DNA from 3 places in the Flavobacterium sp. KACC 22758 genome. Region 3 is predicted to be linked to each of the others. Evidence: riboswitches for the same ligand, from Rfam matches in the RefSeq annotation. Region 3 holds a riboswitch; each other region holds the start of a gene.
The links. A riboswitch is a leader RNA that binds a small molecule or an ion and turns the genes downstream of it on or off. The one in region 3 is predicted to bind cobalamin.
Positions count from the first base shown of each region.

Region 1 (4,292 bases), 560 kb from region 3:
CTTGCTGATCTGATAATAATTTAGGTAAGCCAAATTCAAACACGCAGAAGTAAGCGGCCGCAACTGCCAAAATAACCCATAAAACGCCTAAAGCTTGTCTGATTGTATTCATGTTCTTAAATGTTAAAGATGATTAATTTTGTTTTTGTTGTCTATGTAAATCATTCCAATTACGAAACAGATCGACGCAATAATAATAGGATACCAAAGTCCGTCAAGATAAAAATCGCTTTTTCCGGCTGCTTTTGCATGAGTTACAAAATAAGTCGAAATTGCCGGCAGCAGACCTCCAAAAATTCCATTTCCTACATGATAAGGAAGTGACATAGAAGTATATCTGATTTTAGTTGGAAACATTTCAACTAAAAACGCTGCAATTGGACCATAAACCATTGTAACAAATAAAACCTGAATGAAAACTAAAAAAATTAAAGTCCATTCATCGCCAGAATTGATATTTATAGTAACACTGCTTTGAGATTTTTTCTTATCAGCAAAATCTGTTTTCTTTTCGATATACGTAGTTCCATCAGTATAGGTTTTTGAAATAGTGGTAATTACGTCATTATTTTTTGCTTTTTCGATCTTTTGAGAGGTTTGGTCTACAATTTCGGTTTTGTAACTCACATCAGTTGTGTTGTACATCATTTTATATATAGGTCTGTAGAATAAAATAGCGAGTAACATACCGAACATCATAATGTATTTACGGCCGACTTTGTCACTCAGCCATCCAAAAACAATAAAAAACGGCGTTCCAATCAATAATGCAATTCCGAGTAAACTGTCAACCTGAGAAGAATCTACATTCATAACCGTTTTCATAAAACTCATGGCATAGAATTGTCCGGTATACCAAACAACACCCTGTCCCATTGTTGCGCCAAATAATGCCAAGAGAACAAACTTTAAATTGTATCGGTTTCCAAAACTTTCCTTTAAAGGATTTGCACTTGTTGTTCCTTCCTTTTTAGCTTTTGCAAATACAGGTGATTCGTCCATATTTTTTCTTATTAAATACGAAACTCCCACCATTACAATAGAAACCCAAAAAGGAACACGCCATCCCCATGAATCAAAAGCTTCGGCCGAAAGTACATTTTTGGTAGCCAGAATAACCATCAAAGAAATAAATAAACCAACCGTTGCAGTAGTCTGGATCCACGATGTCCAATATCCTTTTTGACCCGCCGGAGCATGTTCGGCAACATAAGTCGCTGCGCCGCCATATTCTCCGCCAAGAGCCAAACCTTGCAATAAACGCAAAATCAAAACTAACAGAGGCGCGACAAAACCAATGGTTTCATAACTTGGGATACAGCCTATTAAAAATGTAGAACCTCCCATTAATAATAAAGTAGCCATGAAAGTATATTTTCGGCCAATAATATCTCCCAATCGTCCAAAAAATAAAGCGCCAAAAGGTCTGACAACAAATCCGGCAGCAAATGTGGCTAATGTAGATAAAAATGCTGCAGTTGGATTATCACTCGGAAAGAATTTAGTTGAAATTACAACGGCCAAACTTCCAAAAATATAGAAATCGTACCATTCAATCATTGTTCCCATAGAAGAGGCCGAAATTACTTTCCAAATGCCTTTAGTAGAAGTTTTGCTCATAAAACGTTCTGTTGATTTAATAATGAATAAAAAATTAAAATACGATTTTACGAATATATAAGATATTTTTTTATTTAGTTGATACTTTTTTAACAAAAACTAATTAATTGTTGATAATACATTTTTAATCAGTCAATCCTTAATAATTCGGAATATATCATAGAATGCAGATGTGCCTAAACCCTTATGTAGTATAAGGATGAATGGATTTCAAAAAAGAAAACACTAGTTTTGTAGCTCAAAATTTAAATCAGAAAATGGTTGTCATGTTTGATTAAATATGACATTAAAAGGGAATTTGGTGCAAATCCAAAACTGTCCCGCAGCTGTAAGCTCATTAACTGAAACCTTTAATATGTCACTTTTCAATTCGAAAGGGAAGGCTGGGTGTAGGGAGCAAGTCAGAAGACCTGCCATTTTTATAGTAATAACAGCTTTCGGGGATTGAAGCTTGAATTAAGAATAATACTTTTTCACTCTAAGTGATAATGGGTATTGTTTGATCATTCTATTCTCGTAAGCTAAATAAGTTTATGAGATTTTTTTCTGCAAATGCGATGTCTTAAAAACAGTTTCTTTTTGGGTGTTTTTTCTTCTTGACGTTTCCTTTTCTCTATCAAAAAAATCATTAAACATGTCATTGCCCAGAAACGTAGTTTTTTAGTGCGCTGGATTTAAACATTTAAGTAATATAATTTTTTAAATATTTAATAATGAGAAACAATTTTTTTTCCAAGCAATTAATCGCCATTGCTTCTTTAATGATGCTGGCAACTTCATGTAATAATGATGATGATTTTACGGCGCCGCCTGTTATCAAGGGCGAACAGCAGTTAAAAGATACTTTGACAATTGGAAAAACACTTCAGCTGAGTTCAAAAATAAAAGACAGAAATAATGTTTCATTTGAATGGGCAGTAAACGGGAATGTTGTAGGATCTGATTCGACATATATTTTTAAACCAGAAACAAGAGGAGATTTTAAAATTACGATGACTGCCAAAAACAATGGCGGAAACGTATCTCTAACTTACGATATTCACACATTTGGAGCTTATGAAAACGGATTCTTTATGATTAATGAAGGATGGTTTGGACACGGAACAGGAACAGTTGGGTTTTACAGATACGATACAAAAGCAATAGAAGACAGTATTTTTGTAAAAGTAAATCCAGATAAAGATTTAAAACCAGAATCATCAACTTTAGAGTTTGGAACTATCTTTAATAAAAAACTATTCTTGGTTTCTAAAGTCGGCGGACCAGTTGTGGTTGCAGATGCTTATTCGCTTAAAGAAGAAAAAAGAATTCCGGCTCAGGGCGGAAACGACTGGCGTGCAATAGTTGGAATTGATGAAAATCAGGCTTTGCTTACTTCTGGAAAAGGAATATTCAAACTTAATTTGAATACAATGGAATTAAACGGACAAGTTGAAGGAATTACTGGTCAGGTAGGAGACATTGTAAAAGCTAACGGATATATCTTTGCATTGTCGGCATCAAAAGGGGTTATTGTAATTAATGCTACAACATTAGCAGTCGAAAAAACAATTTCAGGAATGGTTCTGGGATTTGCTGTTACTGATGATAAAAAAGTATGGGCCGCAGGCGGAACAAAACTTATCAATATAGACTCTAATACTCTTGAGGTAAAAGAAATAGCATTAGGTTTTCAGGCTTACGGAAGCTGGGGAGCCTGGCATCCGGGATCTATTACAGCTGCAAAAAATGCTATTTTCATTGCCAAAAATGGAAGCTGGAGCGGTGGTAAAGAAATTTATAAATATAACGGAGATGTTTCTTCATTAGCTTCGCCTTTCATTACATTAACAGATTCTAATATATTATATGGAGCAGGAATTGGTTATGACAAAAAGAAAAACACTTTAGTAGTTAATACCGTAAACGAAGGATATGGAGCAAATTTTGCGATCAATAACCTTTATTTATTCAATGCAGATTCTGGAGCTAAAACAGGAACAGTAAGTTTTTCAGGATATTATTTTCCAGCGGTTTCTGTGTTTCATCAATAAGATTTTTTAGACTAGGTTTTTTAACCGCAAAGACCGCAAGGTAAAAAACGCAAAGTTCGCAAAGCTTTATCAATATAAAGCCTTGCGAACTTTTTTTTAGCCGCAAATTATACAGATTAAAATGATTTTTAAAACCTGTATAATCCGTGTTATCTGTGGGCTATTCTTTTTTACTTTTCGGTTTAAATTTTTCCGAAAATAATAAAAACAAAAAACCCGAATATTGCTATTCGGGTTTTGGTGGTACCTCCAGGGATCGAACCAGGGACACATGGATTTTCAGTCCATTGCTCTACCATCTGAGCTAAGGTACCGTCTTGTGCTCAATGCGGGTGCAAAGATAGAATCATTTTCCGTTTATCCAAAACATTTTAGAAAAAAAATCAATTCGTATCTTCGCACAAACAAAAAAGAAAAATGATTTTAACTGTTGATGTTGGAAATACCAGAATTAAAGCTGCTGTCTTTGAAGGGAGTAGTGTTTTGGAGTATTTCGTTTTTGAAAAAAATGAGCTTGAAAAAAAAATTGAAAAAATTTTGGGAAAATTTCCAAACTGCTCAGATTTGGTTGTTGCCTCGGTTGGAGATGTCGAAAAACAATCTTTTTTGAGTTTTGAAAAACAGTTAAATGTTCATTTT
Region 1 covers NZ_CP117878.1:452,739-457,030, forward strand. The annotation lists gene PQ462_RS02035 (DUF6814 family protein) at 1-112, opposite strand, end outside; gene PQ462_RS02040 (MFS transporter) at 124-1,620, opposite strand; cobalamin riboswitch at 1,862-2,052, shown strand; gene PQ462_RS02045 (DUF5074 domain-containing protein) at 2,334-3,653, shown strand; tRNA gene PQ462_RS02050 (tRNA-Phe) at 3,892-3,967, opposite strand; gene PQ462_RS02055 (type III pantothenate kinase) at 4,071-4,292, shown strand, end outside.
Region 1: it holds a riboswitch for cobalamin, as region 3 does, so the genes downstream of both, PQ462_RS02045 (DUF5074 domain-containing protein) here and PQ462_RS04450 (TonB-dependent receptor) in region 3, are expected to answer to the same signal.

Region 2 (4,292 bases), 2.0 Mb from region 3:
TCGATATCTAAGAATCCCGGATGTGTTATACCTGTAAAATCTAATGTTGATGATACAGTATTAGTACTTAAATTCACTTTTACAATTTTTCCCGCAGTTTCAACATCTGCATAGAATGGTTTTCCGTTACATAAAATATATAAAGTTCCGTTGTCTTTTACTAAGTCGCTTGGAACATCTCCCACTACAAAATTTGTAACAACCGTATTTGTAGCAGAGTTGATAACTGTTAATGAATTTCCTTGTCCCCAGCCGCCTTTGTGTGCTACATAAAGTTTACCATCATTTTCGATGATTTTTTCCGGACCTTCAACTACTGAAATTGAAGAAGTAACTGTATTAGTAGTAAGATCTAAAACTGCTACATAATCATCAGCAGGATCGCTTCCTTCACCCCAGTTTGTTACATATCCTTTTCCGTTTGCAAATGCAATAAATCTTGGATTGTTTAAATTAGCTGTAACGGTAGCAATGCTTTTAAAAGTGTATCTGTTAACCACTTCAATTTTATTTGATCCGTTTACCACTATATAAGCTGCATCATCTTTAAAACCAATAAATAAAGGAGTATCTCCAGTAATTTTACCAGGATTAACTAAAGAAAAAACATTGTTTTCGATACTCAAATCATCTGATAAATAAGAAATAGTTCCGTTGGTTTTTCCAAAATTACCTTCATTAACAATAAAAATTCCATTCTCATAATCGCCGCGCGGCTCATCGTTATTGTCATCATCGTTGCTGCAAGACACAAAAAATGCCGAACTTATAAGCACAGTTAAAAATAGTTTGTTAAATTTTTTCATGAAATTTAAAAATTAAGGTTTATGTATATAGTATAATTTCTACCCGGCATTTGTCTGTTTGTTACGGGTTGATAATTTTCGTTCCACAGGTTTAAAACCTGAAATCCAATTTTGTAACTGTTTTTTGCTCCAAAATCATAATCGACACCAATATTCCCAACATCATAATCTTTAATTCTTGATGCACGATTATTAAAAGGAGTAGTGTAAACTTCTCCATTATAGAGGTATTGAAAGTAAGAAGACAGCTTTTTCCAGTTGTAAGCCACAGAGCCTGTTAATTTATGATAAGGAACATAAATTAACTGTTTGTAGATTAATTCGTTTTTAATTAGCTGCCGGCTTTCTGAAACTGTATAAGCGTACGTGCCGTTGATTGTGAAATTATTTTGCCCAAATTTTGGTTTCCATTCTACAAGAACTTCTGCCCCATAGGCTCTCACTTTATCTGTGTTTTCAGGCGTCCATATATCACCGCCTCCTTCAGCCGGAACCCAGCGCAGTAAATCTTTAATAGAATTATAATAAGCAGTGATCGATAAAGTAAAGTTTTTTCTAAAGAATTCATTGCCAATTTCTGCCTGATAAGAGGTTTCGGGTTTTAAATTAGGATTACCGCTTCCTTCCCAAAACAAATCATTATAGGTAGGCATTCTAAAATTCTTTGAAGCATTGAATTTCAAACGGTAAAAACTGGTGAAATCATATTTTGTTCCAAATGAAAAAAGAAAAGGATTACCGTAGTTGTCTGTAATTTCCTGACGAATGCTGGCGTTATAATCCCATTTTTCAGTTAACAAATGATGCAAAAGCAGACTGGCTGTACCGACTTCTCTTTTTACATTATCAATACTCGAACCGTATCCTTTGTTTCGGCTGTAGTCTACAATTGAGTTTAATTTGATTTTATCATTTACATCAAAAGCTAAATCGTATTTTATGATAGAAGTTTCAACTTTTCCGTAAGTAAAATTATTGGAGGTAATACTTGGAAAATATTTATAAGATTCGCCAATATGTGCAGCTCGGAGTTTAGATGTAAAACGCCCCAGCTGACTTTCCCATTCTAATAAATTACGAGTATTAAAATCGTTGTATTTTGTTTTTGAGGCATTTGGTGATGTTAAAGAAAAGTGACGTTCTGAATCGTAAAACTGGCTGTAAGCTTTTAAAGTATTATTAGCATTGATTTTATAACCAAAAGTAGTATTCATACTTGTGTTATAATATTGGCCATTAATGTTTCTTTCGTCTGAATTGCCAGGATATTTAAAATCATTATCAGAACTGTTTCTTGAAATACTGACCTGTAAGCTGTATTTATCTGATGAAACTATAGTGCGGTAATTTGCGCTGTATGTATTGTAACTTCCAGCGCTGAAAAAAACATGATTAGAAAATTCGTTTTTAAAAAGTAAATCATTGTTAAGGTGAATGCTTCCGCCAATAGCGCTGCTTCCGTACAAAACACTTCCACCTCCGGCTTTTACTGTTATAGAATTAAAATCTCTCGTTCCAATAGTATTAAAATCGGCCTGACCTAAAAATTGTGAATTTATATTTATACCATTCCAGATAACAGCGGTCTGTGCGCCTGTTGTTCCTCTAAAAGATGGGGCAGAAGTCATTCCGAGTCCATTTTCTTTGAAATAAATAACAGTATTAAAATTTAAAAGAGAGGTTAAAGAAGGCTGGTTTCTGTCGAGAATTGAATCGTTTAAAACCTGAACAGACTGTGAAGTAGAGTATTTCTTAAGATTAGCATCAGAAACTACAACTTCTTTTAATTTAATAGAATCGCTCTGCGCCCATATAAATTGGCACAACATCAAAAGAAAAAAAGCAAAACGTATTCTTAAAGTCATAATTTCTACACTCTTTTTCCCGAGAGCTCGATATTTGTTACAAAGGCAGGTCTCCTGGCTTGCGTCTTGTTGTTTACCTTCCCATTCGCGGTAGCGAGCAGTGGTTTTGCAGTTTACAACAATCATTCTTTTTTAGAACTAAGCTTACAGTTGCGGGTACAGCTCAAGATTTTACTTGATTCCCTTTTTAATGTGCTAATCAAAACACAACCTTAATTTTGTGCAAATATAAAGTTAAAAATACTGATAATTCAAATATGTGTTGTTTTTATAATCAAATAATCAAACAAATAGCCAGATTATAGTTCAATTCTTATGACTTCCCCAAAATCAACTTTGTTTTGAAAAGCCTCTTTTAAAGGCAGTGAAGTTTGATGGCACAAAATGCTTCGTATGATACCCGCATGAGCTACAATAATTACAGGGTGTTTAAGGTCTGAAATCTGCTCAGCTAAAAAGCTGCCAACTCTTGAATGTAATTCTGTAAATGATTCTCCATTTGAAACGGGAATATTTACAAAATCTTCCATCCAAGGATTTAACTCTTCTGGCGGAATCTCATCCCAGGGTTTTAATTCCCAGTCACCAAAATTCATTTCTTTTAAGCGGTCATCTTCCTGATAAGAAATAGCGTTTGTATTTTTTTGAATATGTTTTGCCAGAATAGAACAACGTTTTAACGGGCTTGAAAAAATTAGAGCTTGAGATGGCAATTCAGATATAATTCTATCAAATATTTCGGCAAAAGGCGCAGCAATATCAACATCCGATTGTCCGTAGCAAATTCCTTTTTCGCAGATCGTTTCGGTGTGACGAACTAGATAAATTTCCATATGAAAAGAATACTTAAATAATATACAACTTCACAAACCTGCTGTGTGGCGCCAAGACAATCGCCTGTGTAGCCGTCAATCCATTTTTGAAAATAGCGAGCCAGAAAATATCGGGTAATAAAAACCGGAATTACTACTAAAAGAGTTTTATAATTGAAATAGGAGAGTGCTAATAACGGAATTAATCCGAAGAAAGATGAACCCAAAACTTCTCTCCAGCTGTGGTTTTTTGCTATTGGTTTACTTTTACTCGAAGCATCATCGCGAGAATATTCATGTGTAAAAATAATACTTATCGCTGCTAAACGACTTAAAGAATGTGCAGAAATAAATAAAAGGAAAACCAGAAAAATGCTGTGAGTAAAAAGTGAAATGGATTCTGAAAGCAGTTTAAATTTTACCAGAAAAAGCAAAACCAAACCAATTGCTCCATAAGCACCAATGGCGCTGTCTTTCATAATTGTGAGGATTTTTTCTTTAGTCCATCCTCCGCCAAATCCGTCGCAGACATCTGCAAATCCGTCTTCGTGAAAAGCACCGGTAGTTAAAACCGAAATAATAATTGAAAAAATCACTGCTGTTTCTGTTGAAAGAAATAATGAGAAAAGATAAAAAGCCAGAAATGAAATTGTGCCTACTATCCAGCCAATAAAAGGGAAATATCGTGTGGCTTTATTTAAATAATCAGGATTATGATCGATGTTTTTTGGACATGGAATTCTGGTGTAGAACATTAAACAAGTAAAAAAAATATGTAGTTCTTTTTTCATTTAGATTATGATTGTTTG
Region 2 covers NZ_CP117878.1:4,627,144-4,631,435, reverse strand. The annotation lists gene PQ462_RS19500 (YncE family protein) at 1-806, opposite strand, end outside; gene PQ462_RS19495 (TonB-dependent receptor plug domain-containing protein) at 812-2,671, opposite strand; cobalamin riboswitch at 2,699-2,901, opposite strand; gene cobC (alpha-ribazole phosphatase) at 2,971-3,504, opposite strand; gene PQ462_RS19485 (adenosylcobinamide-GDP ribazoletransferase) at 3,489-4,274, opposite strand.
Region 2: it holds a riboswitch for cobalamin, as region 3 does, so the genes downstream of both, PQ462_RS19495 (TonB-dependent receptor plug domain-containing protein) here and PQ462_RS04450 (TonB-dependent receptor) in region 3, are expected to answer to the same signal.

Region 3 (4,292 bases):
TTAAAAACCAATTCCCGGAAATTAATTCTACCAGAGATTTGTCATCTTCGATAGCATTTTCGATATTTTGGGCTAACATCTCAAAGGTTTTTCCATCAAATAGTTCTTTAATGGCTTCTTTTTGATTTTCCCAGCGTTCTTTTAGTTTATAGTAACTATTTATGTCTACCCATTTTCCGTATTTGTTTACCACGATTCTTAAGGGATACAGCAGTTCGGCAGTTTTTTCTGCCACTTTGTAAGCTCTTGAATCTACGGACTTTCCATCAACCAATAATTCTGATATTTTATCAATTTGAATAAAATGATATTCATTTTGACTGCTGTCAGGTTTTAATCTCCTTAAACTAAAATTTTGCTCAAGAGTTTGTTTTTTATCTCCCTTTTCTATTGTGTACAAAACTGAATACTCGTGATTGAGTTCAAGAGGCCGAAACGGCAGTATATAATCCTGGCTTACAAATAAAACCTGTTGTTTCTTTTTTTCTTTGTCTTCGTCTTTTTCCATATCATTAACAGCAGTTATTAATTTCAATTGCAAAGCAATTGTAGATTATAATCTACAATTTAATCAAAGGATAAATGTAATCTTTTTACTTAATTAAAAACAATATATATAAATATTTTCTTTCAATTTTTAAATTTTAACACAAAAAATAGATGTATTTATTAATCTGGGCTAGTTATTTGCTCTTAATACAATCTAAATCAATACAATAAAAAAGACACGATCAACAAGATCGTGCCAGCTTGAAAATTTAGTTTTTTTACAAGGAATATACTATTCTATATTTTAGATATCATATCTGACAAAAAACATATTCTCGGGATATTTTTTTATCTTTGAAATTCAGGTTTTTTTAATAGAAATGGCTTTATCTTTGAGCCTAGAAATCAAAATTCATTTATGGAACAGAAAATTCATCAGGGAAGAAACGTAAAACGTTTTAGAGAAATGCTCAACATAAAACAGGAAGCTTTGGCTTATGATTTGGGCGAAGACTGGAGCCAAAAAAAGATTTCTTTGCTGGAACAGAAAGAAGTAATTGAGGATAATCTGCTTAAACAAATCTCTTCAATATTGAAAATTCCTGTTGAAGCTTTTCAAAACTTTGATGAAGAACAAGCCGTAAATATTATTTCCAATACGTTTAATATTGAAAAAGATGCTTATATCGGAAATGCTAAACCTGTATTCAATATCAACCCATTGGATGAATTAAAAAAACTGCACGAAGAAAAAATTGCTTTGTACGAACGCATGCTAAAAGAGAAAGATGAAATGATGGCAAGACTTGAAAAGCTATTAACGAATAAATGATTTTTAAAATACAGAAGAAAACATACAAGAATATTCCCTCAAAAGAATATTTTTTCACTTTTTTTTAAATTATTTTTTCTCAATAAAATTTTCTTCATTGGCTCTTCTAAAACTAAACAACAAATTATATATCAAATAAATACAAATTTATTAATCTTACTTATTAAAGAAAAACGATCATCAAAAATGATCTTTTAATAAAATTATTTAAAAAATTTTTATCAAAATCCTTTGTACATCTCAAAAATAGTTGCACTTTTGCACCCGCAATAACAAAGCAGGTCCGTTCGTCTATCGGTTAGGACGCCAGGTTTTCATCCTGGTAAGGGGGGTTCGATTCCCCCACGGACTACAAAAAGCTTCAGAGAAATCTGGAGCTTTTTTTGTTTAAAATAGTCTGCTCAAAATACCAGTTCTCAAAACTGAATTTTCAATCAATAAGTCTCTGAAAAAAAGCACAGAACATTTTTTTCAAAAACAGCACCATAACCCAGCTTAGTTTATTTACCTTTGCACCCGCATTGGTTTAGCTGCAACTTTTCGAGGGCAGCTAACGAAGAGGGAATCAGGTGCAAATCCTGAACAAGCCCGTTACTGTAAGTTCCATGCAACATTTTGACAGACAAAAAAGCTTTTTGAGGCTTTTAAAATCTAATCTTTTGCCACTGCATTTTTCATCAAATGTGGGAAGGCGGTTCAAAATGGGAATAAGTCAGGAGACCTGCCACTGCAAATAAATTCAGGCTTTCGTGGACCAAAGCTTTGAACAAGCGCAATATCAAACTAACATTTGATTTCGATTTTTTCCGTTTAAAACTATTTGTTACAAATAGACCATTTTTTTATGCACGTATGTAAGCAAAGGCCGTTAAGCCTAATACATTGTGGATTTTGTTTTTTGCTTTGGATTTTGTTCTCAAATCCAATTTTGGCACAAAACCATCCCAAAGCTAAAGAAGTTGATTCTTTAAAACCGCTTCCGTTAAACGAAGTTATTCTAACCGCAAGCAAACGCGAGTTCAGGATAGAGTCGCCTATGCCTGTCCAGATTTTATCCGGCAAACAGCTCGAAAACCTTAACAGTCTTTCTGTTGCCGATGCGGTTCGTTATTTTTCAGGCGTACAGCTAAAAGATTACGGCGGAATTGGCGGTTTAAAAACCATTAACGTCCGCAGTTTAGGAAGCGCCCATACAGCGGTTTTTTACGATGGAATGACGGTTGGAAATGCTCAAAACGGACAGGTAGATTTAGGAAAATATTCGCTTGATAATATTGAAGCCATAGAACTTTATAATGGTCAAAAGTCTACTATTTTTCAGCCGGCACGCGGATTTTTCTCTTCTAATACTTTATTTCTAAAATCGAAAGTTCCCGTTTTTGAATCGGGTAAAAATGCAAATGTCAGGGCTTCTTTTAAAACCGGATCTTTCGGACTGGTGAATCCTTCTGTTCTTTATCAGCAAAAAATAACTTCTAAAATAGCTCTTTCATCAAATATTGAGTGGATGAAAGCCGATGGAAAATACAAATACAGGTATCAGAAAAAAGACGGTTACGACACGACAGCTGTTCGCCAAAACGGAGATATAACTGCTCTTCGCGCTGAATTAAACCTAAACACAAAGTTTGGAACAAACGGACAAGCCAATCTTAAAGCTTATTATTACGATTCTGAAAGAGGTCTTCCTGGTGCTATTTTAGCCAACCGGTACGAATATGTACAACGTCAATGGGATCGGAATTTCTTTATTCATGCTTCGGTGCAAAATTCTTTTTTTGAAAAACACGAAATGCTGGCAAATGTAAAATTCAGCCGTGATTACAGCCGTTACATCGACCCGGATTATAAAACTCTTGAAGGGGCATTAGACAATAAATATTACCAAAACGAATTTTACGCTTCGATTGTTAATCTCTACAATATAAAAGACTGGTGGAAAATGTCTTTCGCTGCCGATCTTTCTATAAATACACTCGACGCTAATTTATACCATTTCCCCTATCCTACCCGATATTCTTATTTAGGAGCACTTTCGAGCGAAATGCATTGGGAGCGTCTGGATATTCAGGCAAATTTACTGGGCGCTTATATCGATGAACAAGTCAAATATTACCAGCAGGGAGACAGTCAGCATGTTTTTTGTCCGGTTGTATCAGCTTCTTTTCAGCCATTTGACGTAAAGAATTTTAGAATCAGGGCATTTTACAAAGAATCTTTCCGAATGCCGACTTTTAATGATTTGTATTACACTTTTATCGGAAACAGCTTTTTGCGCCCGGAATTTACAACTCAATATGATTTTGGAACCACTTATCTTATCGAACCAAAAAAGTTTTTACAATCGGTTTCATTTCAGGCAGATGTTTATTACAACCGCGTAAAAGACAAAATTGTGGCAATGCCGTCTTCTAATCTTTTTAGATGGACGATGATGAATTTGGGAGAAGTTGATATTCGCGGTTTAGAAATCAATACCAATTTGGTTTTTAAACTTCCTGAACAAATATTTTTAGACTTAGGCCTTAGTTATACCTATCAGCAGGCAATCGATATTACGCCAAAAGGCACTACTTACGGCGATCAAATTCCTTACACACCTAGAAACAGCGGTACTTTAACTTCTTCTATTAACTGGAAAAACTGGAATTTAAACTACAGTTTTATTTATACAGGCGAAAGATACAGCCAGAAAGCCAACATTCCTGTAAATTATGTAAAACCTTGGTACACGAGCGACATGGCGCTTATCTGGAACGGAAAAATTGAAAAACTTCCTGTAAAAATAAGCGGTGAGGTTAACAATTTATTTAATCAATATTATGATGTCGTACTCAATTTTCCTATGCCGGGAAGAAATTACCGATTAAGTATGTCTATAAATCTTTAAACCAAAACAGCATCAACAATTAAAATCTCAATAATGAAAACAAATTTCAAATTTTGGCTTTTACTCGTATTCGCAGCGATT
Region 3 covers NZ_CP117878.1:1,009,485-1,013,776, reverse strand. The annotation lists gene PQ462_RS04465 (hypothetical protein) at 1-535, opposite strand, end outside; gene PQ462_RS04460 (helix-turn-helix domain-containing protein) at 908-1,321, shown strand; tRNA gene PQ462_RS04455 (tRNA-Glu) at 1,602-1,673, shown strand; cobalamin riboswitch at 1,827-2,064, shown strand; gene PQ462_RS04450 (TonB-dependent receptor) at 2,250-4,211, shown strand; gene PQ462_RS04445 (DUF5074 domain-containing protein) at 4,245-4,292, shown strand, end outside.